Neorhizobium galegae: one gene and its partner. The main gene of each other region encodes a partner of the protein of the gene in region 2 in a complex. Links are inferred from orthologs where the notes say so. Each region holds a gene or a part of one and is shown on either strand. Other genes may lie near its edges. The genes, in order: dapF and LZK81_RS22665.

Region 1 (11,226 bases), 330 kb from region 2 along the record:
GCCTCGATCAGCACCGCCAGCGACAGCCGGGCGGTCAGCGGCGCGCGGCGCAGGATCAGCCAGCCGAGACCGTAGAAGAGGAAGCCGTGGATGATATGCGACGGCGTGTACCAGTCGGAGAGGTGCTGAGAATTGCCGCTGGTATTCACCCCGCCTTCCCAGAGCTTCACATAACCGCATTCGCAGATCGGAATGCGGCCCATCGCGTAGAGGATGGCGATCTGGAGCAGAAAGAGGATGAGCGCAGCGAGAAGCCAGCGCTTGGAGGACGAACTCGATGGGGAGAATTCCGCCGCGGTCACTTTTCGGCCTCGGCGTTGCCTGCCGGCTCCTGGATCGTATGGCGCATGATCAGCGGCATCTGCGTCATCGTGAAGATCAGCGTGATCGGCATCGTACCCCAGACCTTGAAGGCCACCCAGAAGTTATCCGCCGCCTTGGCGTCGGGCAGATAATAGGCGTTGGCGCCGCGCCAGACGATCTCGTTGAGGACGGCAAGGAACAGGAAGAACACGCCCCAGCGGATGGTCAGCTTGCGCCAGCCGGCATCATCGAGCTGGAAGGCCGCATTGAACACATAGCCGAGAAGCGATTTGCCGAACAGCAGTCCGCCGAGCAGCACGACACCGAACAGCGTGTTGATGATGGTCGGCTTCATCTTGAAGAAAAGCTCGTCCTGCAGCCAGATGCCCAGCCCGCCGAAAACGAGGACAACGATGCCGGAAATGAAGGGCATCATAGGCAGATGCCCGAGAACGATCTTCGAGACGACGAGCGATATGACGGTCGCGAGCATGAACAGGCCGCTGGCGATGAACAGCGGGCCGCCGAGCACCGAAAGCCACGGAAAGGTCGCGGCAAGCCATTCTCCGCGCAGATTGGCGAAGAAGAAGACGAGCAGCGGCCCGAGCTCAAGCGAGAGCTTCAGCATCGGATGGTGCCGGTCGGCGGCGGTGGGCGTCGTATCGCTTTCGAATTTCATATATTGGTCAAACCTGCTTCGTCCTGCCTTGGCCCTGCGCGAGTGCCAAGGCAGATTTGTGGCATCAATGGGCAATCCCGGCAATGGCGCGCGCAAAATCCTGCGCCTCGAAGGGTTCAAGATCGTCGACACCCTCGCCGACACCGATGAAATAGACCGGCAGCTTGTGCTTGGCGGCGATCGCCACGAGAATGCCGCCCCGCGCCGTGCCGTCGAGCTTCGTCATGATAAGCCCGCTGACCCCCGCAACGTTCCGGAAAATCTCGACCTGGTTCATGGCATTCTGGCCGGTCGTCGCGTCGAGCGTCTGCAGCACCGTATGCGGCGCGTCGGGATCAAGCTTGCCGAGCACGCGGACGATCTTTTCGAGCTCGGCCATCAGCTCCGTGCGGTTCTGCAGCCGGCCGGCCGTATCGATGATCAGCACGTCGCTCTTGTTGGCGCGGGCCTGTTCGTAGGCATCATAGGCAAGCCCCGCCGCATCGGCGCCGAGCTTGGTGCCGATGAAGCTCGAGCCGGTGCGATCGGCCCAGATCTTCAGCTGTTCGATGGCCGCCGCGCGAAATGTGTCGCCGGCGGCGAGCATGACCTTGAGGCCGGAGCCGGAGAGTTTTGCGGCGAGCTTGCCGATCGTCGTGGTCTTGCCGGTGCCGTTGACGCCGACGACGAGGATGACATGCGGCTTGTGATTGAGGTCGAGCGCCAGCGGTTTGGCGACCGGGCTTAAAACCCTGGTGATCTCCTCGGCCATGATCCGCGACACGTCCTCGCCGGTCACGTCCTTGCCGTAACGCTCGGAGGAGAGCGCGCCGGTAACGCGCATGGCGGTCTCGACCCCGAGATCGGCCTGGATCAGCAGGTCTTCGAGCTGTTCCAGCGTTTCCTCGTCCAGCTTGCGCTTGGTGAAAAGGGCGCTGATCTGGCCGGTGAGCTGCGACGACGTGCGCGCGAGGCCGGCGCGCAGGCGCTGGAACCAGGTGAGTTTCGGCTGGATGGCGACGGGTTCGGGCGTGGGTTCCGGGCGGGAGGTGGAGAAGCCCTTGGGGAGGGGGGGTTCGGGGCGGGACGCTTCACTTGGAGCGACAGCGGGGACCGCTTCGTCTGAAGAAGCACCCCCCCTCTGTCCTGCCGGGCATCTCCCCCACAAGGGGGGGGGATCGAATCGTGGCCCGCGCCTTGCCCCAAAACTTCAGCCGAGCCTGTTGTACTGTCGTCCGATGCTGGCGCCGACAGCGCATCCGTAATCTCCCCCCTTGTGGGGGAGATGCCCGGCAGGGCAGAGGGGGGTGCCTCCGGAGATGCCGCGCCCTCTTCAACTGCCTCGGCCTCGGCCTCCGCCTGCAACAGCGACAATGGCACCATGCCGATATCGGATACGGCTTCGACCCCGGAAAGCAGCGCCAGCTCATCCTCTTCGGCCGCCTTCGGCTCAACATCCTCAACCGCCACATCCGCGACAGGCCCACCGGCCGTCTCGATCTCCGTCGGCGCCACCGGATCGACCGGCGAAACCGGCAGGTCTTCGTCGCGCGACTTCGGCTCCAGTTCCGCCTGGATGGCGGCCAGGTCTTCCGGCTTCACCGCATCGGGCGTCGGCTCCTCGACAGGCTTGCCGAAGGTGAAGACACGTTTGATGAAGCTCAATGCCATGAGAACCTGTTCCGGTTACGCCGCCCGAGACGGGACAAGGGCGGACGTGACCTGCATTTCCAGATGTTTGCCGTTATGGCCGGTAATCATAACGCGCTTGAAGTCGCGGGGAACAAGGCGCGGCACTGCCACCAGCGAAAAGTTTTCCGTATGCGCCATGCCGTTATTCTCGACGATGATCGCCTGCTCGGTGCCGACCATGCGGTCGAGATGGACGCGATGCAGCACCTCGCCCCGCGCCCGCAGCCGCGCCGCCCGGTCCTTGACCAGCGCCCGATCGACCTGCGGCATGCGGGCCGCCGGCGTTCCAGAGCGCGGGCTATAAGGGAAGACGTGCAGGAAGGAGATGCCGGCCTCTTCCGAGAGCGTCGCGGCATTCTCGAACATCTCTTCGGTCTCGGTCGGGAAACCGGCGATCATATCCGCCCCGAAGGCGATATCGGGCCGCAGCCGCCGCGCCTGTTCGGTGAAAGCGAGCGCCTCGGCGCGCGAATGGCGGCGCTTCATCCGCTTGAGGATCATGTCGTCGCCATGCTGCAGCGACAGGTGCAGATGCGGCATGAACCGCGGCTCGTCGGCGATCAGGTCCCAGAGATGTTTGTCCGCCTCGATACTGTCGATCGAGGACAGGCGCAGGCGCAGGATTTCCGGCACCTGTTTGAGCAGCGTCTTGGCGAGAAGCCCGAGCGACGGCTGGCCGGGGAGATCGGCGCCATAACTGGTGGCATCGACGCCGGTCAGCACGATCTCGCGATAACCGCTTTCGGTGAGCCGCCGGGCCTGATCGACCACGGCGCCCATCGGCACCGAGCGGGAATTGCCGCGGCCATAAGGGATGATGCAGAAGGTGCAGCGGTGGTCGCAGCCGTTCTGCACCTGGATGAAGGCGCGCACGTGGCCGTCGATATGCTTTACCATCTGCGGCGCGGTGGCGCGCACGCTCATGATGTCGTTGACGCGCAGTTTCTCTTCCGCCGAGACGCCGAAATCCGGCAGCGCCCGGTAGGAGGCACTTTTAAGCTTCTCCTCGTTGCCGAGCACGGCATCGACTTCGGCCATCTCGGCAAAGGTCTCTTTTTCCGTCTGGGCGGCGCAGCCGGTGACGATGATCCGGGCATGCGGGTTTTCGCGCCGCGCCCGACGGATCGCCTGGCGGGCCTGGCGCACGGCCTCGCCGGTGACGGCGCAGGTATTGACGAGGATGGCGTTGTTGAGCCCGGCCTTTTCGGCCTCCGCCCGCATCACTTCCGATTCATAGGTATTGAGTCGACAGCCGAAGGTGATGACCTCGACGCCGCTCAATTGACCCGAGCCTCCGGCTCGTTCTCATGAGAAGATTGGGCCTCCGGCGCGCCCCTTTGATCAGCATCAGCGTCACGCGTAAAACTGCCGTTCTGCGGATCGACCCTGCCGGACCATTCCCATTCGGCGGGCCCGGTCATGACGACATGATCGTCACCGCGCCACTCGATGACAAGCGGCTGGCGGACCGGGCTGGAGGCGACGTCGATCGTCACCGTGCGCCCGGTGCGCCCGGTGCGGGCGGCGGAGACGGCAGCGGCACAGGCGGCCGAACCGCAGGCAAGCGTCAGGCCCGCGCCGCGCTCCCAGGTACGGGTGCGCAGCGACGACTTCGACGTGACCTGCGCCAGCGTGATATTGGCCTTTTCCGGAAACATCGGATGGTTTTCCAGCAGCGGGCCGAACCGTTCGAGATCGAAGCTCATCGGATCGCGGTCGACCCAGAAGATGGCATGCGGATTGCCCATCGACATCGCAGATGGCGAATGCAGGATCGGCGCGTCGATCGGGCCGATCTGCAGCTCGATCCGGCTGGTATCGAAAAATTCCTCGGCAAGCGGAATGCGGTCCCACTCGAACACCGGCTTGCCCATGTCGACCGAAATCGTACCGTCCTCATGCTCGACGGCGTTGAGGATGCCGGCGACGGTCTGGAAGGTAAAGGTCTTGCGGCCGGTCTCGGCGCTCAGCGCCTGCACCACGCAACGCGTGCCGTTGCCGCAGGCCTGCGCCATCGTACCGTCGGAATTGAGGATGTCGATCCAGGCATCGGTGCCTAGAGCCTTCGGATCGTGGATCGCCATGATCTGGTCGAACTGCGTGGCCGCATCGGCGTTCAGCGCGATAGCAGCCTGCGGCGTCACCTTGTCAGTGCGTCCGCGCATGTCGACGACCAGGATCTTGTTGCCAAGCCCGTTCATCCGCGCGAATTCCACCAGTTCCGTCATGACGCCAATCCATTCCGGGCCATTTGCCCGCGTATCGGGGTGTATATGGCGGAAAAGGCAGGGAATTACCAGTGGGGGGCTTCCTCTGTGCGACGGTGGTCGGCAGGCAGGGAGGGAGAACCAGCCATGCGCGCTGGAATACGCCGCCCCTGGATCCTCGGGTCAAGCCCGAGGATGACGAATGGAAAGGACGGAGGGTGCCAAAAAACAATAGTCGGCGCGGACAGACGTTCGTCGTTGAGTGAGGGATAGGCCCTAAATTGAACTAACCCCAGACCTTACCCCGAGTTTGCCACCCGCTGAAAACACCCAACGCCGTCATCCTCGGGCTTGACCCGAGGATCCACGCATCCCCATCACACGAAAAACTCATCCACCAGCGCATGCACCCGCCGGAACGCCGCCTTGGCGCCTTCGGCCATGTCCGCTTCCTCCGCCTCCGACATGTCGAACCCGTTGAAAGCGGCGACGAAGGTGCGCCAATGCAGGCCACGGCCGGCGGGGTGGCCGGCGAGGTGGCGGGCGCCGAATTCTTCGGACAGGCCGAGCCTGGCCGCCTGCTTCAGGAGGAAGGCGGCGCCGAGATTCGAGCCTTCGGCGACGTAGAGCCAGCCGAGTGCGGCCGGGATACCCAGATCAACCGTCCCGGCGGTGAGGACGGGCGGCTCGCTGCCGGTCACATCGGCGATATCCTGCCGCAGCGCTTCAAGCCGGACGCGGCTCGGAAGATCGGGGACGAGGCCGTTGAGCCGCGGATCGAGATAGAGCGGGTCGACATCGGCATGAAAATGATGCTGCACGGCGAGGAACAGCGCGTAACGCTCGCGGCTGGCGAAGGGATCGGCCGCCATGATGCGCTTGTCGAGGCGCTCATGGGTGGCATCGGTCAGGGCTTTGAGGCGCTGGATCCGGGTTTGGATGGAGGATGTTTGAAGTTCGATCTGCATGCGTGCAATGTCCAGATACTTATATGCTTTAGAATTTAGCCGTCAGGAACGCTCGGATTGTTCGGCCGGGAGCGGGCGTGAACCCGTCGAGCGCATCCACGTAAAATCGATCCGTCAAGTTCTCCGCCTGGAGATCGAACGTCAAGTGGTCGGTGATCTTGTAGGTGGCGAACGCATCGACGGTCGTATAGGGAATCCACATGCCCGTATACATCCGGGCTTCCTGCGTGACCGGCGACAGGCGCGCGCCGCCATGCGTGAAGCGGGTGCCAAAACTCAGCCTGTCGTCGAACAGGCGCATGCCGAGCGTCAGGCTCGCCATGATTTCGGGCGGCATATGGTTGGCGGCATAGTCCATCGACACGGTCGTGTCCGAGCAGGTGGAAAGGGTGCGGCAGAACTCATAGCTCAGATACTTTGTCACCGATCCTTCGCTGAAGAACGGGCCGGCCTCGTAGGAGCCGGAGATTTCGATACCTGAGAACCGGGTGCTCCTGAGATTATCGAAGGTGAAGACCGGCTGCCCCGGCCCCGCATTGGAGGGCACGCGGGAAATATAGTCGGTGTAGTTGTTGTTGAAATAGGACAGCTTGAGACGCAGCGCGTCGTCCGCGAGCAACAGGCCATCCTTGCTGTAATTGATGCCGATTTCCCAGTTCTTCGAGACCTCGGGCTTCAGATAGGGGTTCTGGATGACGTTACCGTCATTGCCCATGGTTTCGCGCATGGTCGGGGGGCGCATGCCTTCGGCATAAAGCGCATAGAACTGCAGTCCTTCGATTGGTTCTACGATGGCACTGACGGACGGGTTGAACCGGCCGCCTTCCTTGTGGCGGATGCCGGTCCTGGATTCGATACCCTTGTCGTTCATCCAGTAACCGTCATAGCGCAGCCCGGCATTGAGGGTCAGCCAGTCTGTCGCCTCCCACTGGCCGTCGGTAAACACGCTGGCGATCGACCGGTTGCCCATACTGGGATCCATCTTGACCCCTGGGCTGTTTGACTGACTGCGGCTGTAGTAGCGCCGGGAATCGATATCCTCGAGCAGGTAGGACACACCGTAATTGGCCTTGAAGGGCCCGTATTCCGTGTCGAGCAGGCTCGTGTTCGAAATGTCGCCGCCCCAGGTATGGGTCATGGCGTAGCGGGGATCGTCACCCGGTTTGATGTTGAATTGCGGAAGATAAATACCGAAACCCGTCGACATGGAGTTCTGGTCGACGATGCTCAGCCAGGCATTAACCTTGAGATCGATCAGGTCGCTGGGATTGTACCGATAACGGCTGGTGAACGTGTCGGTCGTGACATCGGATAGCGGCGCCTGCCGGAATGTGTTGTCGCCCGAGGTCAGAAGTGAGGTCATGATCTGGCCGAACTGGCTTTCATAGCGGATATAGCCCAGTTCCAGGCTCTGGTCGTCATCGAAGCGAAGCGTACCCTTGGCGAGAAACGAGGTGGATTCGTTGGACGAATTGAAGACCTCTTCACCCTGCTTGGTGAGCGAGAGGAATTGATTGCGGCCCTGGAACTCGTAGTAATTCTTGCCGTGCTTGCCGGCGAAATAGTTGCCACGATAGCGGCGGGCACCGGCGATGACGAAATCGAAATTGTCCTGCACCGTACCGAGCGCAAAGCTGCCCGAGCCATTGGTGAAATCGAGGAATTCGGCCGAATCGGTCTGCTGGTCGTAGGAATTGACCGTAAAATCCCTTGTCGTGTTGTCCTGGGCACCGATCTTGATGCGGCCGCCATATTGCCTGCCGTCCTCGACGATATCCTTGGCTTTCAGCGTGGTGATCTCGACCACGCCGCCATTGACGCCGGCGCCCACCGCGCCGCCCGTCGGTCCCTTGGAAATGCCGACGCCGCCGATCAGGTCCGGATCGATATAGGTGCGGTCATCGACGCCGCCGTAACCGCGCCAGGTGGTCGTCGTCTGCTGCGTACCGTCGATCGCGACCCGAACGCGGTTCTGGCCCTGCAAGCCCCGGATGTTGACATTGACTGAGCCGCTGCTGTGATTGCTGGCCGAAATGACGCCCGGCACGTTCTTGAATACATCGCCGGCGCTGGAACCGCGGAACCGCTCGATCTGCTCGGCGGTGATATAGCTCGTCGAGCCCGCCGTCTCGTAAGGCGCATCCACGCCGTCGCTATCCCCGTCGCGAAGCACGATCGGCGCGAGCGTCGTATCATCCGACCCATCCGGCGGGCTGGCCGCCGAACCCGCAGCTGCAGCCTCGAGCGTCACCGTATTGCCACCGCTTGACCGGAAGGAAACGCCGGTGCCGGAGAGCAGCCGCGACAGGGCGGCAGACGGCGTCAGCGAACCGGTCACGCCGCCCGTGGTCTTTCCGGCGGTGATTTCGCTGCGATAGACGAGACGCAGGTCGGTCTGGCGGCCGAGCGCGAGAAGTGCGTTCTCAAGCGGCCCGGCGGGAATGGAAACGGCGACCTGCTGCGACTGGACGCCTTGCGCCGGCTGCTGTGCGATGGCCGGAGCCATGCCGCCCAGCCATGATGCGCAACCAAGCGCGATCCGGACATGCCGCGAAAAAAGCGGTCCCCTCAAACTCATTTAGACCCCCTGCACTCAAACTTCGTGACCGCTCTCATCGCGGCCCCTGGTGGTTATGAGTGAAAGGAGGCTTCAACTCCTGACGTCGGCTTTTAAAAAAAAAGATGATTTTAATACTCAATTTTTCGGATGAGCATGTCTTCAGCGCGAACGGACCAGCGTGATCCAGTCGGAAACCCGGATGACACGGATCGGCAGGCTCTCCTGCAGAGCCGCGAAAGCCTGGTCGACATCGTTCACGGCAAAGACGCCGCTGACCCGCAACTGCGAGGCCTGGTCGTCGAGCACCATGATGCGGCCCCGCTGGTAACGGCCGATCTGGTCGAGCACCTCACCGAGCGGCCGGCCGGAGAAGACCAGCTTGCCGCTGCGCCAACTCGTCAGATCGGCGACATCGCCGGAGCCGGTTGCCAGGCGGCCATCGGCGCCGAGATGCGCGGTGCCGCCGGTTTCGAGCACAGCGCGCTGGGAGCCGGCGGTCACCGCCACCTGCCCCTCGTCGACCATCACCTCGTCGCGCTCGCCGACCCGCACCGCATAATGGGTGCCGAGCGCGATCGCCTGGGTTTCGTCGCCGCTGACGACGAAAGGCCGTGCCGGGTTCGGGGTGACATCGAAAAAGGCTTCGCCGCGCAGGACCACGATCCGGCGCTCGGTCTGGCCATATCGCACCTTGATCGCGCTATCGGTGTTGAGCGTCACCACCGACCCGTCATCGAGGTCGATGCGCTGGATGACGCCGACCGGCGTGTAGAAATCCGAACGATACCGGGCGATGAGGCCGGTCTCGTTGGCGATGATGCCAAGACAGCCCATCAGAAGCAGGGCGGCAACGCCACCCCCGATCACCCGGCGCCTTCGCGGCGCGACCGTTTTCGGCACAGCGGCGAGATCGCCCCAGAGAGAGCTCATCTCTTCAAAGGCAGCCGCGTGAGCCGGATCCCGCATTTTCCAGAATTCGAAGCGGCGGCGATCGGCATCGGTCGCATCGCGGGAGCCGAGCCGCGCGACCCAGCCTGCCGCCTCCTCCGCAATGGCATCCTCACGCGCCTTGTCTGAAACATTAGTCATATGCAATCTCCCCCGGCGGGAGGCAATGCCGCAAGTCGGGCCTGACGGCAAGCCATGAGTGCACGGATGATGTGTTTTTCAACCATGTTTCGGGAGATCCCGAGCCTCTCCGCGATCTCTCCGTTGGAAAGCCCTTCGAGCCGGCTGAGCACGAACACGACCCGGCATTTGGGCGGCAGGGAGGAAATCGTCTCGATCAGAAGTCCGAGCTGCTGGCGGGCGGCGACCACGCGTTCCGGGCTTGGCGCCTCGTCGGCAACCTGCGTCTGGTCCATCTCTTCTGCGAAGAGCGCGCTGTCGCGCATCAACCGGGCGGTGATGCCATGAGCGACGGACCGGGCGACCTGGAAAAGATAGGCATGCGGATTGCGCAGATCCTCCTTCGGCGATGCCGTCAGCAGCCGCAGAAAAGTCTCCTGTGTCGCGTCCGCCGCATCCTCCCTGTTGCGCAGGCGCCGAAGAAAGAACCGCTGCAGCTTCCCCTCCTCGGTCTGCTGCAACTGCTCGATAAGGCTGATGTCCAAGTCCGTAACCTCAAGGCCGAAACCTGCCCGACCAACGGCACCGCGTTTAGCGTCCCCTAAAAAGCGGCGCAACATCAATGATTTGGAATGGATCCAAAGAACATCTTATAATATGATAACGGTACTCATGTTTTTATGTGAAATCAGCATGTTGGGCAGCCGGGCATTGGCGGCGGCAGAGACTGAAATTTTTGCCGCTTCGGGGCCATCTGTCGCGTTTTCGCAACAGGTCCGGCGTGCTCAGACGGAAATTGTCGGCACTTCGAAGACTTCGCCGGGGCGCATGGGCCGGAAGCGGTCGCGCGAAATGCGGCGTCTATCGAGAGCGGCATGAAGCGCCGCCAGCGGCTCTTCGATCCCCTCGTCGGTGAGGTCGAACGTACCCCAATGATGGCCGGCGACGAAAGCCGCGTCGCAGAGAAGCATGCCTTCGACCGCCTCGTCCGGGTTCTGGTGCTGCGCCTGCATGAACCAGCGCGGCTCGTAGGCGCCGAACGGCAGGTTGGCGAGCCGGAACGGCCCGTGTTTCTCACGGGCCGCGCGGTAATTGATGCCGCCATGAAAGCCGGTATCGCCGATATGGTAGATCTTGGCCGCGGGGGTTTCGAAGACGAAGGCGGCCCACAGCGCCATACGCCGGTCGCCCACCCCGCGCGCCGACCAGTGATGGCAGGGCTCGCAATGCAGGACGATGCCGGGCGCGATCTGCTCTTGGCCGCCCCAGTCCATCACCGTGATCCTCGCATCCCTGACGCGGGAGCGGATGAGCGCGTCATTGCCGAGCGGCGTGACGAAATGCGGCTTGTCGCGGCCCTGCAGCACCCGGAGGGTCTCGAGGTCCATATGGTCGTAATGGTTATGGGTGACGAGCACGACATCGATCGGCGGCAGGTCGCCGATACGGATGCCGGGCGGATTGACCCGCTTCGGACCCGCGAAACGCACCGGGCTGGCGCGATCGTCCCAGACCGGATCGGTCAGGATGTTGAGGCCGGCGACCTGGATCAGCATCGCCGCATGGCCGACCATGGTGACGGTCAGCCGGTCGCCCGAGACGCGGGTTTCCGGGACGGCCTGCGGAAACGGGCTCGGAAAACTGTCCGGCCAGGCGATATTGTTGCCCCCGAGCTTCCAGCGCAGCAGGTCAAGCCCGCCGCGCGGCTCCTCGCCACCCGGGTTGAAGAAATACGTTCCGTCGAAATGATCGGAGACCGGACCGGAGTAA
Region 2 (11,207 bases):
CTGGCGCCGCATCGTCCATGCGGTCATCCGCGCCGAAGGACCGGAGCGGATCTCGCCCGAATGGTGGCATGACGAGGAGGATGTTGAGGAACGCGATTATTTCAGGCTTGAAAGTGAAGCCGGCCGCCGCTTCTGGATTTTCCGCGCAGGTCATTACGTTGCCGGCAAGGCTGCACCGACCTGGCGGGTGCACGGGATTTTCGCATGACCGATGCTCCCGCCTTTTTCGAGATCGGCGCCAAGACCAATTTCTCCTTCCTGGAGGGAGCGGCCAAACCGGAGGAGATGATCATCGCGGCCAGCGTGTCCGGCTTGTCCGGTCTCGGTATCGCCGACAGGAATTCCGTTGCCGGCGTGGTGAGGGCGCATAGCCAAGTCAGGAACATGAAGGAAACCTTCGAGCTTCAGCAGAAACAGGGCAGAAAGAAAGACGAGGAAGCGGCCATCCTCCCTTGCGCGTTTTATCCGGGAGCGCGGCTCGTTTTTTCCGACCAGACGCCGGATGTTCTCGCCTATCCGCAGAACCGGAAGGGTTGGGCCAATCTCTGCCGCCTGCTGAGCCGGGGGAAACTCAGGGCAGACAAGGGGGCCTGCATTCTGGAAGAATGGGATCTTCTGGAATGGTGCGACGAGATGATGCTGGCAGTCGTGCCGGATTTTTCCCGCGCGGAAGAGATGACCTATCGGCATCATTTGGAAAGCTGCCTCCGTAAATACCGGGAGCGGTTCAAAAAGAACATCTATCTGGTTCTGTCACCGACCTATGATGGACGAGATGCCTTTGTCTTCAGCTCGCTTGCCCAGATTGCTGCGGGCAGCCGGGTGCCTTTGGTTGCGACCAATCTGCCCCTTTTCCATCTCCCTTATCGGCGTTCCCTGTCGGATGTGGTGACGGCGATCCGCGAACATGTGACGATCCAGGAAGCTGGATTTCGGCTCTCGCCGAATGGAGAAAGGTACATCAAGCAGGCCGCCGAAATGGCGCGGCTCTTCCGAGCCTATCCAGACGCTATCGCCAATACGGGAAAGTTCTTCAGCGGGCTGAAATTTTCGCTCGATGAACTCAGCCATAACTATCCCGACGAGAGCGTCCCGGGCGAAACTGTGTCCGAAACCCTGGAACGGTTAACCTGGGAAGGCGCAAAGCGCCGATATCCCAACGGCATCGAGGAAAAGGTCTCCAACCAGATCAGGTACGAACTCGATCTGATCAAGGAGATGGAATACGAACCCTATTTCCTGACGGTGCGCCACATCGTCTGGCATGCCAGATATGTTCTCAAAATCCTCTGCCAAGGGCGTGGATCCGCCGCCAATTCCACCGTCTGTTTCTGCCTCGGCATCACCGAGGTCGATCCCACATTCACGACGCTTCTCTTCGAACGGTTCATTTCGACGGAGCGGAACGAGCCGCCGGATATCGACGTGGATTTCGAGCATGCGCGACGCGAGGACATTATCCAGTATATCTACCAGCATTACGGCTATCGCCATGCCGGTTTGACGGCGGCGGTCACCAGTTACCGGACCCGCATGGCAGGCCGCGAAGTCGCAAAGGCTTTCGGCCTTTCCGAAGATGTGCAATCGGCGCTTTCCAGTACCGTCTGGGGCTGGTCGGAGGATGGGCTTTCGGAGCGGGACGCCAAAGTCGCCGGCCTGGATGTGACGGACAGGACGACACTCAAGGTGATCGCCCATGCGAAGGAACTCATGGGCTTTCCACGCCATCTTACCCAGCATGTCGGCGGGTTCCTGATAACCCGCGACCGGCTGGATGAAGTCGTGCCGATCATGAAGACGGCGATGCCCGGCCGTTACATGGTCGAATGGGACAAGGACGACCTCGATACGCTGAAGCTTTTGAAGATCGATGTGCTGGCGCTCGGCATGCTGACCTGCCTCAAAAAGGCATTCGAGCTTATGAAACAGCATTACGATCGGGAAGAGACATTGGCTGGCCTGCTTCAGGATAAGCAGGATGATGTTTACGACATGATCTGCCGTGCCGATACGATCGGGGTTTTCCAGATCGAAAGCCGGGCTCAGATGAGTATGTTGCCCCGTCTAAGGCCACGGAAATTTTATGATCTTGTCGTTGAGGTGGCGATCGTTCGGCCCGGCCCCATCCAGGGCAACATGGTCCATCCCTATCTGAAGCGGCGCGAAGCCAAGCGGAACAATCAGCCTATCGAATACCCCGGTCCTGAATTGGAGAAGGTTCTTGAACGGACGCTGGGAGTGCCGCTTTTTCAGGAGCAGGCGATGCAGATCGCCATTACTGGAGCCGGCTTTTCGCCAGCGAAGGCGGACAAGCTGCGCCGGTCGATGGCGACGTTCAAGCGTTCCGGAAGGGTGGAGGAATTCAGGCGGGATTTCATTGCCGGCATGCTGGAGAATAAGTATCCCAGAGAATTCGCAGAAAGCTGCTTCAGTCAGATCGAGGGCTTTGCCGAATACGGGTTTCCGGAAAGCCATGCAGCTTCATTCGCTCTGCTTGTCTATGCCTCTTCCTGGATCAAAACCTATTACCCGGATGTCTTCTGCACGGCGATGTTGAATTCCCAGCCAATGGGCTTTTATGCGCCAGCGCAGCTCGTTCGCGATGCGCGGGAACATGGCGTCAAAATTCTTCCCGTCGATATCAATCGCTCGGATTGGGATTGCACTTTGGAAGCGGCTGCCTTCGACAGGAATGCGATCGATAAGCGCCACGAATCCATGCGGGATGTCATCAAGACCCGGCGGGCCGTGCGGCTTGGGTTTCGACAGGTCAAGGGCCTTGCCGAAAAAGACATGGTCGAGAAGCTCATTGCCAACCGAGGAGAGGGCTATACCTCAATCCACGATCTCTGGCAGCGGTCCGGCCTCGACAAGTCGGATATCGAGCGGCTCGCGGACGCCGATGCCTTCAACTCCGTAGGTCTCAATCGCCGTGAGGCGCTCTGGGCGGTCAGGGGGCTCGATGCCAGGAGGGCTGCCGAGAAACTGCCTCTGTTCGAAGTGGCCGATCGCATGGATCTGAGGCCAGAGGCGAAAGCGACGCTGCCTGAAATGCTGCCTGGCGAACAGGTGATTGAGGATTATCGGTATCTCTCGCTTTCGCTGAAAGCCCACCCGGTCTCTTTCCTGCGCGAGGAATTCAAGACCATGGGGATTACCCGTAGCGTCGATCTTTTGACGGTTCCAAACGGGCGAAGGGTGACGATCGGCGGGATCGTTCTCGTCCGTCAGCGGCCTGGCTCAGCCAAGGGCGTCATCTTCATGACGCTGGAAGACGAGACCGGCGTTGCCAATGCGATTGTCTGGCCGAAGATTTTCGAACGCTACAGGCCGGTCGTGATGGGCGCGCGGCTGGTGAAGATCCGGGGGAGGCTGCAAAGCCAGAGTGGCGTCATCCATACCGTGGTCGAGCATATCGAAGACATTACGCCGATGCTGGGTTTGCTGCAGAAGGAGGCGAGGCGGTTCGGCGTATCGGCCCGCTCGGACGAGGCGTTGCAATCGAGCGGCGACCACCGTCAGAAGAGGCGTTCGAATGGAATGGAGGAGGCACGCAGGGGAAGTGCAAAGGAGGCGGTGCCTCGCGATTCCTACGAAGCCGGTCCAGGGAGCGTCATGCCGAAAGGCCGCAATTTCCACTAATTACCGATGCAATGATACAAAGGAAGAAGCCGTGGGTATGGCAGCCTCCCTTAAGAAGTGACTCATATATGTCGATTCTTTCTTGACATCCACTGTCCGCTTTCGCAAAAAGAAGATGTTACAGGTCATGTTTGGCAGGTCGACCGAGAATGCTGGTTTGCAGTTGCAATTACATCACCGACAGGGAAATCAAGGACGTCATCACGCAACTCCTTGACGAAGACTGTTGGCAGCTCATCGTACCGTCAAAGGTCTATCATGCCATGGCGAAACGCGGTCGCTGCTGCGGCTGCTTCCCGGGCGTTGTCGACCTGATCATCCGCACGACCGAGGAATATCACGACGCGCACCACTCGACGGAAGACGAGGTGGTCGTATATATGTCCCGCCTGAGACAATTCCATGAGGAAAACAGGAGAGCGGACATTGAAAGGCGACTCAAAGGTCATCGAGCGGCTTAACGAGGCACTTTTTCTCGAGCTAGGCGCAGTCAATCAGTATTGGCTGCATTATCGCCTGCTGGACGATTGGGGCTTCAAGAAGCTTGCAAAAAAAGAGCGGGCGGAGTCGATCGAAGAAATGCATCATGCCGATCGTCTTATCGATCGCATCATCTTTCTCGAAGGCCACCCCAACCTGCAGACGCTTGCCCCGCTGCGCATCGGTCAGAACGTCAAGGAAGTCCTGGAGGCGGATCTTGCCGGCGAATATGATGCCCGCACGGCCTACAAGGCTTCCCGCGATATCTGTCACGCGGCTGGCGACTACGTCTCGATGAAGCTCTTCGAAGAGCTTCTGATGGACGAGGAAGGCCATATCGACTTCCTCGAAACCCAACTCGATCTGCTGGCAAAAATCGGCGAGGAGCGTTACGGCCTCCTCAACGCGGAACCTGCCGATTCTGCCGAATAATCGGCTGTACCCGAATATACAAACCCGGCGAAGCATCCGCTTCGCCGGGTTTTTCATTGCGCCTACGAAGCCGTTTCACATGGCGGCCGGCCGATTCGGATGCCCACTCCCGCGGGTCAGAGCCGTTCGGTCGCCACCTTGGCCAGGTGGGTGAACTCCGCGACGACCTGATCGTAGACGGCGCGCTTGAAGGGCACGATCAGGCCGGGAAGGTCGGCCATCGGCTTCCATTCCCAGGCATCGAACTCCGGCGCATGTCCGCCAGGCGGCGGGTTGATGGCAATCTCGCTTTCGTCGCCATCGAAGCGAAAGGCGAACCAGCGCTGGGTCTGGCCGCGATATTTTCCTTTCAGCCCGATGCCGATCAGATGTGCGGGCAGATCGTAATTGATCCAATCCTTCGCCTCGGCAAGCAAGGTGACGGAGCGCATCCCCGTTTCCTCGTAAAGCTCGCGATAGGCAGCCGGAAGCGGCTCCTCGCCCTTGTCGATGCCGCCCTGGGGCATCTGCCAGAGCTGCGGCGAACCGTCAAATTCGCTGTTGCCCTTGCTGATGCGCCGACCCGCCCAGACAAGGCCTTCATGGTTCAGAATCATGATGCCGACGCAGGGGCGATAGGGAAGCTCTTCGGCGACGACCGAACGTTTGTCTTTCTTGCTCATGGATAACTCCGATCGACTACGGTCCGACGCTTTCGCCCGCAAGCGACGAGACGCCGACAATCTCGATACCGCGCTGCGAGACTTCCTCGCTCCATTGCCTTATCGCATCGATGCTCTCGTCGAAAGCCGAGGCGATGCCGATTGCCGTGCCCTTACGGCCGGCAATACGCTCGAGTTCGTCGAGCTTCTTGAGGATGGCGTCCTTCTGCAACTGCCCGTCAAGCGTCAGATCGCCAAAGGCATGGGGCAGTTCGATCGCCTTGGCAACGATCGCCGTCTTCGACTGCGCGGATGTCCCGTCGTCGAGGAAAAGCAGTCCCCGCTTGGAAATATCACGCAGGACCGGTTCCAACGCGCCGGCATCCGAGAGATAGCGGCCGCCGAGATAGTTCATGACGCCGGTATAGTTGGTAATCTCGCCCATGGCCCGGTGAAGGCGGCCGAGATTATCCTTCGCTGACATCTTGGTCAGCAGGGTCCCGGGGCCTGGATCGTTCGCCGGGTAATCAAATGGTTCAAACGGCACTTGGATCAGGATTTCGTGGCCGGCGCGGCGGGCTTCCTGCATCCAGCGCTGCAGGCTGTTGCCGCTGACGGCGAAGGCGAGCGTCACTGTCGGCGGCAGGTCGCGGATTGCCCGCTGGGTGCCCGTCTGACTGAGGCCGAGACCGCCGACGACGATCGCGATGCGGGTTCCGCGCGCGCCCGACCAGGGGCGCGCATATTGATCCATCGGCCGCTGCCCGCCGGGTCCGACAATCGGCAACCGGCCATGGGGCGAATCCTCCAGAAGCGCGTCGTTGGGCTGGGCAGCCATGCGAGGGTCCTGGCCGATCCGCTGGGTGCCGATCATTACCGGCCCGCTGCCATCGCGCGAGCGTGGCGTATACTTGGTCACGACCGACCCGTCATCGGTGAGCGTCCGCTCGATATTGGCCCCGGAACCGGGATCGGAACGAGGCATGCCGACGGATGGCTGCGGCGCCGCGTTCGGGTCGGGTTTGGCGGAGGGCTGGGTCTCTTCCGGCTTGGAAGCAGGCGGAATGTTGGAGGCGGTTCGCTTCAGGGCATCATCGCCGCGCATGGCGTAGAGCGAAAGTCCCAGGACGCCGGCAACCGTGAGCATCGCGAAAACGATTGCGAGAGAAAACCTTCGGTTCCGTCGCCGAGCGGCCGGCCGGTTCTGTCCGAGCGGTGCATGGAGATCGGTGCCCAAGGTCTGTTCCGCGTTTCTTCAGCAGATACGAAGAACCGGCCAGCGAGACGTTTTCGACGCGTCACGCTGGCCGGCCCGATGGATGTCTTTACTTCTTGATCGTGGCTGCCGCCGCCTTGTCCGGGCTGGGCGGGAAGGACGGGTCCTTCTTGGTACCGCGGAAGAGGTCGAGCGCATAGTTGAGCTGGATGTCGTCCTTGGCTTCCGGCGGCACGTAGGCTGCGGAACCGGAACCTTCGTCGGTCTCGGCTGCACCCTGGATGTGGCCGCGCAGGCTGGATTCACCTTCAGCCCGGATCTTGCCCTGCAGTTCCGGCGGCAGCGGCTGATCGACCTTGATATCCGGCTGGATGCCGGTGCCCTGGATCGACTTGCCCGACGGCGTGTAATAGAGCGCGGTGGTCAGACGCAGCGCGCCGGCATCGCCGAGCGGGATGATCGTCTGAACCGAACCCTTGCCGAAGGAGCGCGTGCCGAGAACCGTGGCACGGCGCAGATCCTGGAGCGCACCGGCGACGATTTCCGAAGCGGAAGCCGAGCCGCCGTTGACAAGTACGATGACCGGCTTGCCGTCGGTCAGATCGCCGGGGCCAGCGTTGAAGCGGCGGGTCTCGTCGGCATTGCGGCCGCGGGTCGAAACCACTTCGCCACGTTCCAGGAAGGCGTCGGAAACGTTGATCGCCTGATCGAGCAGACCGCCCGGGTTGAGGCGCAGATCGAGTACGTAGCCCTTCAGCTTGTCCGCCGGGACGTCCGCCTTGATCTTCTTGATCGCCTTTTCGAGGTCGTCATAGGTCTTCTCGGTGAAGGAGATGACGCGGACATAACCGACATCGCCGCCTTCGACACGGGACTTCACGGCGCGGACCGCGATGATGTCGCGTACCACGGTGATGTCGAGCGGCTTGTCGGCGCCCTGACGGATGATCGTCAGCTTGATCGGGGTGTTGACGCCGCCGCGCATCTTCTCGACGGCTTCTTCGAGCTTCAGGCCGCGCACCGGCGCGCCATCGATCTCGGAGATGAAGTCGCCTGCGAGAATGCCGGCCTTGGAAGCGGGCGTATCGTCGATCGGCGCGATGACCTTGACGAGTTCGTTCTCCATCGTCACTTCGATGCCGAGGCCGCCGAACTCGCCACGCGTCTGCGTGCGCATGTCTTCGGCATCCTTGGAATTCATGAAGCTCGAATGGGGGTCGAGCGAGGTCAGCATGCCGTTGATGGCGTTCTCGACCAGCTTTTCCTCATCCGGCGGCGTCACATACTGGGCGCGGACCCGTTCGAACACGTCGCCGAAGATCGACAATTCCCGGTAGGTCGAAGGGCCGGCGGCCTGCGCCGGCACACCGGCCGAATAAATCACGCTCATCGCGGTCGCACCCAAGAGTGCACCGACGATGACAAGAGAAGCCCTACGAATCATTTCGTGCCCTTCCAGTTTCTTTCGAGGTCCACCACGGCTTGGAATCGACCGGTGTGCCATCTTTTCGGAATTCAATGTAAAGCGTTGGACGATCTGTTTCCAGCGCCAATGCGGTTGCGCTTGCCACTCTTTTCTCACCCATCACGGCAATGGGTTCACCTGCGAAAACGAACTTGCCCTGCCGCGCGTTCACAACGTCCATGCCGGTCAGAACCAGATGGTATCCATCTCCGGCATTGAGGATGATCATCTGTCCGTAACTCCGGAAGGCTCCGGCGAAAACCACCAAGCCGTCAGCCGGCGCCGTCACCACGGCACCCGCGTTCGAAGCAACAGTCATGCCTCTCGCCGTGTGCCCTGTCCCGTCGGCGTCGCCGAACCACCGCAATACATCTCCGGCGACCGGAAGCTCCAGCCTCTGCTTGAGGCTCGAAAACGCGTATGCGGGCGCAATGCGGTTTTTGTCAGGCACGCCGCTTTGGGCAAGCTGCTTTGCCCTTTCGCGTTCGGCGTCCGACATCATGCGCTGGCGCTCTTCTTCGGCACGTGCCCGATCGATCGCCTCGCGCACCGAGGCGATGTCGCCTTCGAACGACTGGATGAGGTTCTCGAGCGTGGTGGCGCGACCGGCGAGCTCCTCGGAGCGGCGGCGCTCGGCGTCGAGATCGGCCGCGTTGCGCTTGTTCAACTTTTCGTTTTCCGCAAGCAGCAGGGCCATGCGCCGGTCCTCCTCGAGGCTCGCGGCAATGGTGCTGGAGACGGTGGTCTTCTCGGTCATCGCCAGCGCCTGGAGAGAGGCCAAGGATTGAAGGTCGGCAACGAGCTTGTCCGCCTCGTGGCGCATGCCGGGAACGACGGCGCCGAGCAGGATCGCGCTGCGAACGGAGGCGAGCGCATCATCGGGCGTCACCAGAAGTGCCGGAGGAGGATTGCGGCCCATGCGCTGCAGGGCGGCGAGCACTTCGGCCAGCACGGCGCGGCGGCCGCGCAGGGAGGTGCGGATACCGTCCTCCTTGAGCTTCAGTTCGGTGATCTTCTTCTCGCTGTCGAGGATTTTGGTTTCCAGCCCCCTGCGGCGTGCCGCCGAATCGATCAGCGCCTGGCGGACATCGGCGGTGTTCTTCCTGATATCGGCGATGTTCTTTTCGATGGCGGCAGCCCTGTCGCCCGAAATCTTCATGCTCTTGGTCAGAACTTCGAGCTCGCCGCGGGTTTCGTTGCGGCGGCGCTGCAGATCGGCCGTGGGATCGACTGCCGCGGCCGATGCCGCCTGGGGCGCCGTCGGCGAGGCCGCATTCTGGGCGCGGGCGGTATTGGAGATCTGGAGGGGCGGGATCAGCACGAAACCGAGACCCGCCGCCAGAAGCAGCGCGCGCCGGTACGATGTGATCTTGATTGTCCGCATTCCCGCTCCGCTATTCGCCGGATCGAGAAAGCCTAAGCTGATTTGCCCGGCGAGGCCACAAACAACATCGTGTTTGAAGGTAAACGATCGTTTAAGCTCTGTGATAGGGATGGCCCGAGAGAATGGTGACGGCGCGGTAGAGCTGTTCGGCAATCAGGATGCGCACCAGTTGATGCGGCCATGTCATCGAGCCGAGGTTGAGCACCATATCGGCCCGTTCGCGCAAGTCCGGGTCGAGCCCGTCGGCGCCGCCGATCACCAGCATCAGGTCGCGTTTGCCGCTGTCGCGATATCGGCCGATCACACCGGCGAAAGCCTCGCTGTCGAGCGCCTTGCCCCGTTCGTCGAGAAGAATGAGAACCGCGCCTTCGGGAAGCACCTTTTCGAGCGCGCCGGCTTCTTCGCGCTTGCGGGTATCGGCATTCGATGCGCGACTTTCCTGGATCTCGATCAGTTTCGACAATTCCAGGCCCACCGCCGGGCCAGCCTTGGCGAAACGGTCGAGATATCGGGACGCAAGTTCCTTCTCCGGTCCGGTCTTTAGCCGTCCCACGGCGAAAAGGCTTATTCGCATGTCCCTATCCGTTGGTTTTGCGGCCGAAAATTCCACCCTGCGGCGAGTTGGCACCCAGCCGCGTGATTTCGACCTCAGTCCGACCGGTTCAGGGCATGCCCGAACCCGTCAGTGCAGCAGCGTGCCTTCCTCGATATCCGGCGTCGCCCACATCTTTTCGATGTTGTAGAACGCGCGAATTTCCGGGCGGAACACGTGAACGATGATGTCGCCGGTGTCAATGAGCACCCAGTCACCCGTTTCCTGACCTTCGACGCGGGCGTTGCCAAGCCCCTCGTCCTTCAGATCGGAAATCAGGTGATCGCTGATGGCCATGACATGTCGGTTCGATCGACCGGAGACAACGACCATGTAGTCCCCGAGCGCTGATTTTCCAACAATGTTGATGGTGACGATATCTTCAGCTTTGGAGTCCTCAAGGCTTGCGAGGACCAGTTCGAGAGCACGGGCGGCAGCATCGGCGCCACGTTCCAGGCTCTGCGGGAGAACGGAGGCCGTCCTTCCCTTGGCGTGTACTGTTGTCAGGGTTTGTCCTTTCTTCCGGTAACAGCAACAGGCACTAACGCGAATCCGAGTCCGACTCGGCCGCTAACATATAGGTGACATCGAATTATTAATCTTTCAAGTAAGCGTCCGAAAAGGTGATAGAAAGATGTAGACCTTTTCGCGCCGCCTCGCGGCTGGCGCTAATCGGATTTCTGCCCGTTTGCGGCGCGGATCGCCGTGGAACTCAGGGCCGAACGCGGGCCGTGGATGAAGGTCCAGGCTGGCGCCCGCCGTTTCCAGAGCGTGCCGGCGTCGTCCTCATCGACGCGGGCGTAGTCGAAGGTGCGGGCCATTTTCGACGACAGGAACGACAGTGTCGCCCCCGGCCGGTCGATGACCGCGATCGGGAAGGTCGAGGCGATCGTCTGCCATTTCTGCCAGTGGTGGAAGGTCTTCAGGCTGTCGGCGCCCATCACCCAGACAAAATGCACGAGCGGGTTCCTGGCCTTCACGAAGGAGAGCGTATCGGCGGTATAGGAGCCGCCGAGTGTCTTTTCGAAGGCTGTGATCTTGATGCGAGGGTCGTCGATCAGCTTTTCGCTCATCGCCAGCCGGTCGCCGAGCAACGCAAGTTCGGAGCGGCTTTTCAGCGGGTTGCCGGGAGTGACCATCCACCAGAGCTGGTCGAGGCCAAGCCGGCGAAGCGCAATCTCGGCGACGAGGAGATGGCCCTCATGCGGCGGATTGAACGAACCGCCGAACAGGCCGACGGCCATGCCCCGTTCGGCATGCGGCATGACCAGATATCGGCGGTCGATCGTCTCTTCCCTCACGCGCGATCAGGGCCGGATCTGGCCGGTGCCGTGCACCCGGTATTTGAACGAGGT

The links.
Region 1: the proteins of LZK81_RS22665 (region 2) and dapF are in contact, whole or in part, in a solved structure (PDB 5YGU), measured with the Escherichia coli proteins. The link is inferred for Neorhizobium galegae from one-to-one orthologs.

Annotation. Positions count from the first base shown.
Region 1 is NZ_CP090095.1:4,293,443-4,304,668, forward strand. What follows is about bases 2,907-5,713. They hold dapF (diaminopimelate epimerase), read right to left. Parts: upstream 4,882-5,713; coding sequence 3,931-4,881; downstream 2,907-3,930. Other genes in these bases: mtaB (tRNA (N(6)-L-threonylcarbamoyladenosine(37)-C(2))-methylthiotransferase MtaB), read right to left, coding at 2,907-3,934; LZK81_RS21200 (biliverdin-producing heme oxygenase), read right to left, coding at 5,238-5,713. In the rest of the region: LZK81_RS21175 (DUF2585 domain-containing protein), read right to left, coding at 1-239; LZK81_RS21180 (septation protein A), read right to left, coding at 299-982; more of mtaB, read right to left, coding at 2,648-2,906; more of LZK81_RS21200, read right to left, coding at 5,714-5,828; LZK81_RS21205 (TonB-dependent receptor), read right to left, coding at 5,857-8,406; LZK81_RS21210 (FecR family protein), read right to left, coding at 8,548-9,477; LZK81_RS21215 (RNA polymerase sigma factor), read right to left, coding at 9,474-10,076; LZK81_RS21220 (MBL fold metallo-hydrolase), read right to left, coding at 10,242-11,226. UniProt on the Escherichia coli protein: Involved in the succinylase branch of the L-lysine biosynthesis and in the biosynthesis of the pentapeptide incorporated in the peptidoglycan moiety. Catalyzes the stereoinversion of LL-2,6-diaminopimelate (L,L-DAP) to meso-diaminopimelate (meso-DAP).
Region 2 is NZ_CP090095.1:4,618,720-4,629,926, reverse strand. Bases 3,444-6,231 are described here. They hold LZK81_RS22665 (RNA pyrophosphohydrolase), read right to left. Parts: upstream 5,217-6,231; coding sequence 4,671-5,216; downstream 3,444-4,670. Other genes in these bases: LZK81_RS22660 (divergent polysaccharide deacetylase family protein), read right to left, coding at 5,233-6,231; bfr (bacterioferritin), read left to right, coding at 4,069-4,554; LZK81_RS22680 (error-prone DNA polymerase), read left to right, coding at 3,444-3,642. Also shown: LZK81_RS22685 (DNA polymerase Y family protein), read left to right, coding at 1-208; more of LZK81_RS22680, read left to right, coding at 205-3,443; more of LZK81_RS22660, read right to left, coding at 6,232-6,432; LZK81_RS22655 (S41 family peptidase), read right to left, coding at 6,521-7,855; LZK81_RS22650 (murein hydrolase activator EnvC family protein), read right to left, coding at 7,845-9,260; 23S rRNA (pseudouridine(1915)-N(3))-methyltransferase RlmH, read right to left, coding at 9,352-9,834; rsfS (ribosome silencing factor), read right to left, coding at 9,943-10,404; LZK81_RS22635 (nicotinate-nucleotide adenylyltransferase), read right to left, coding at 10,521-11,117; LZK81_RS22630 (glutamate-5-semialdehyde dehydrogenase), read right to left, coding at 11,160-11,207. UniProt on the Escherichia coli protein: Master regulator of 5'-end-dependent mRNA decay.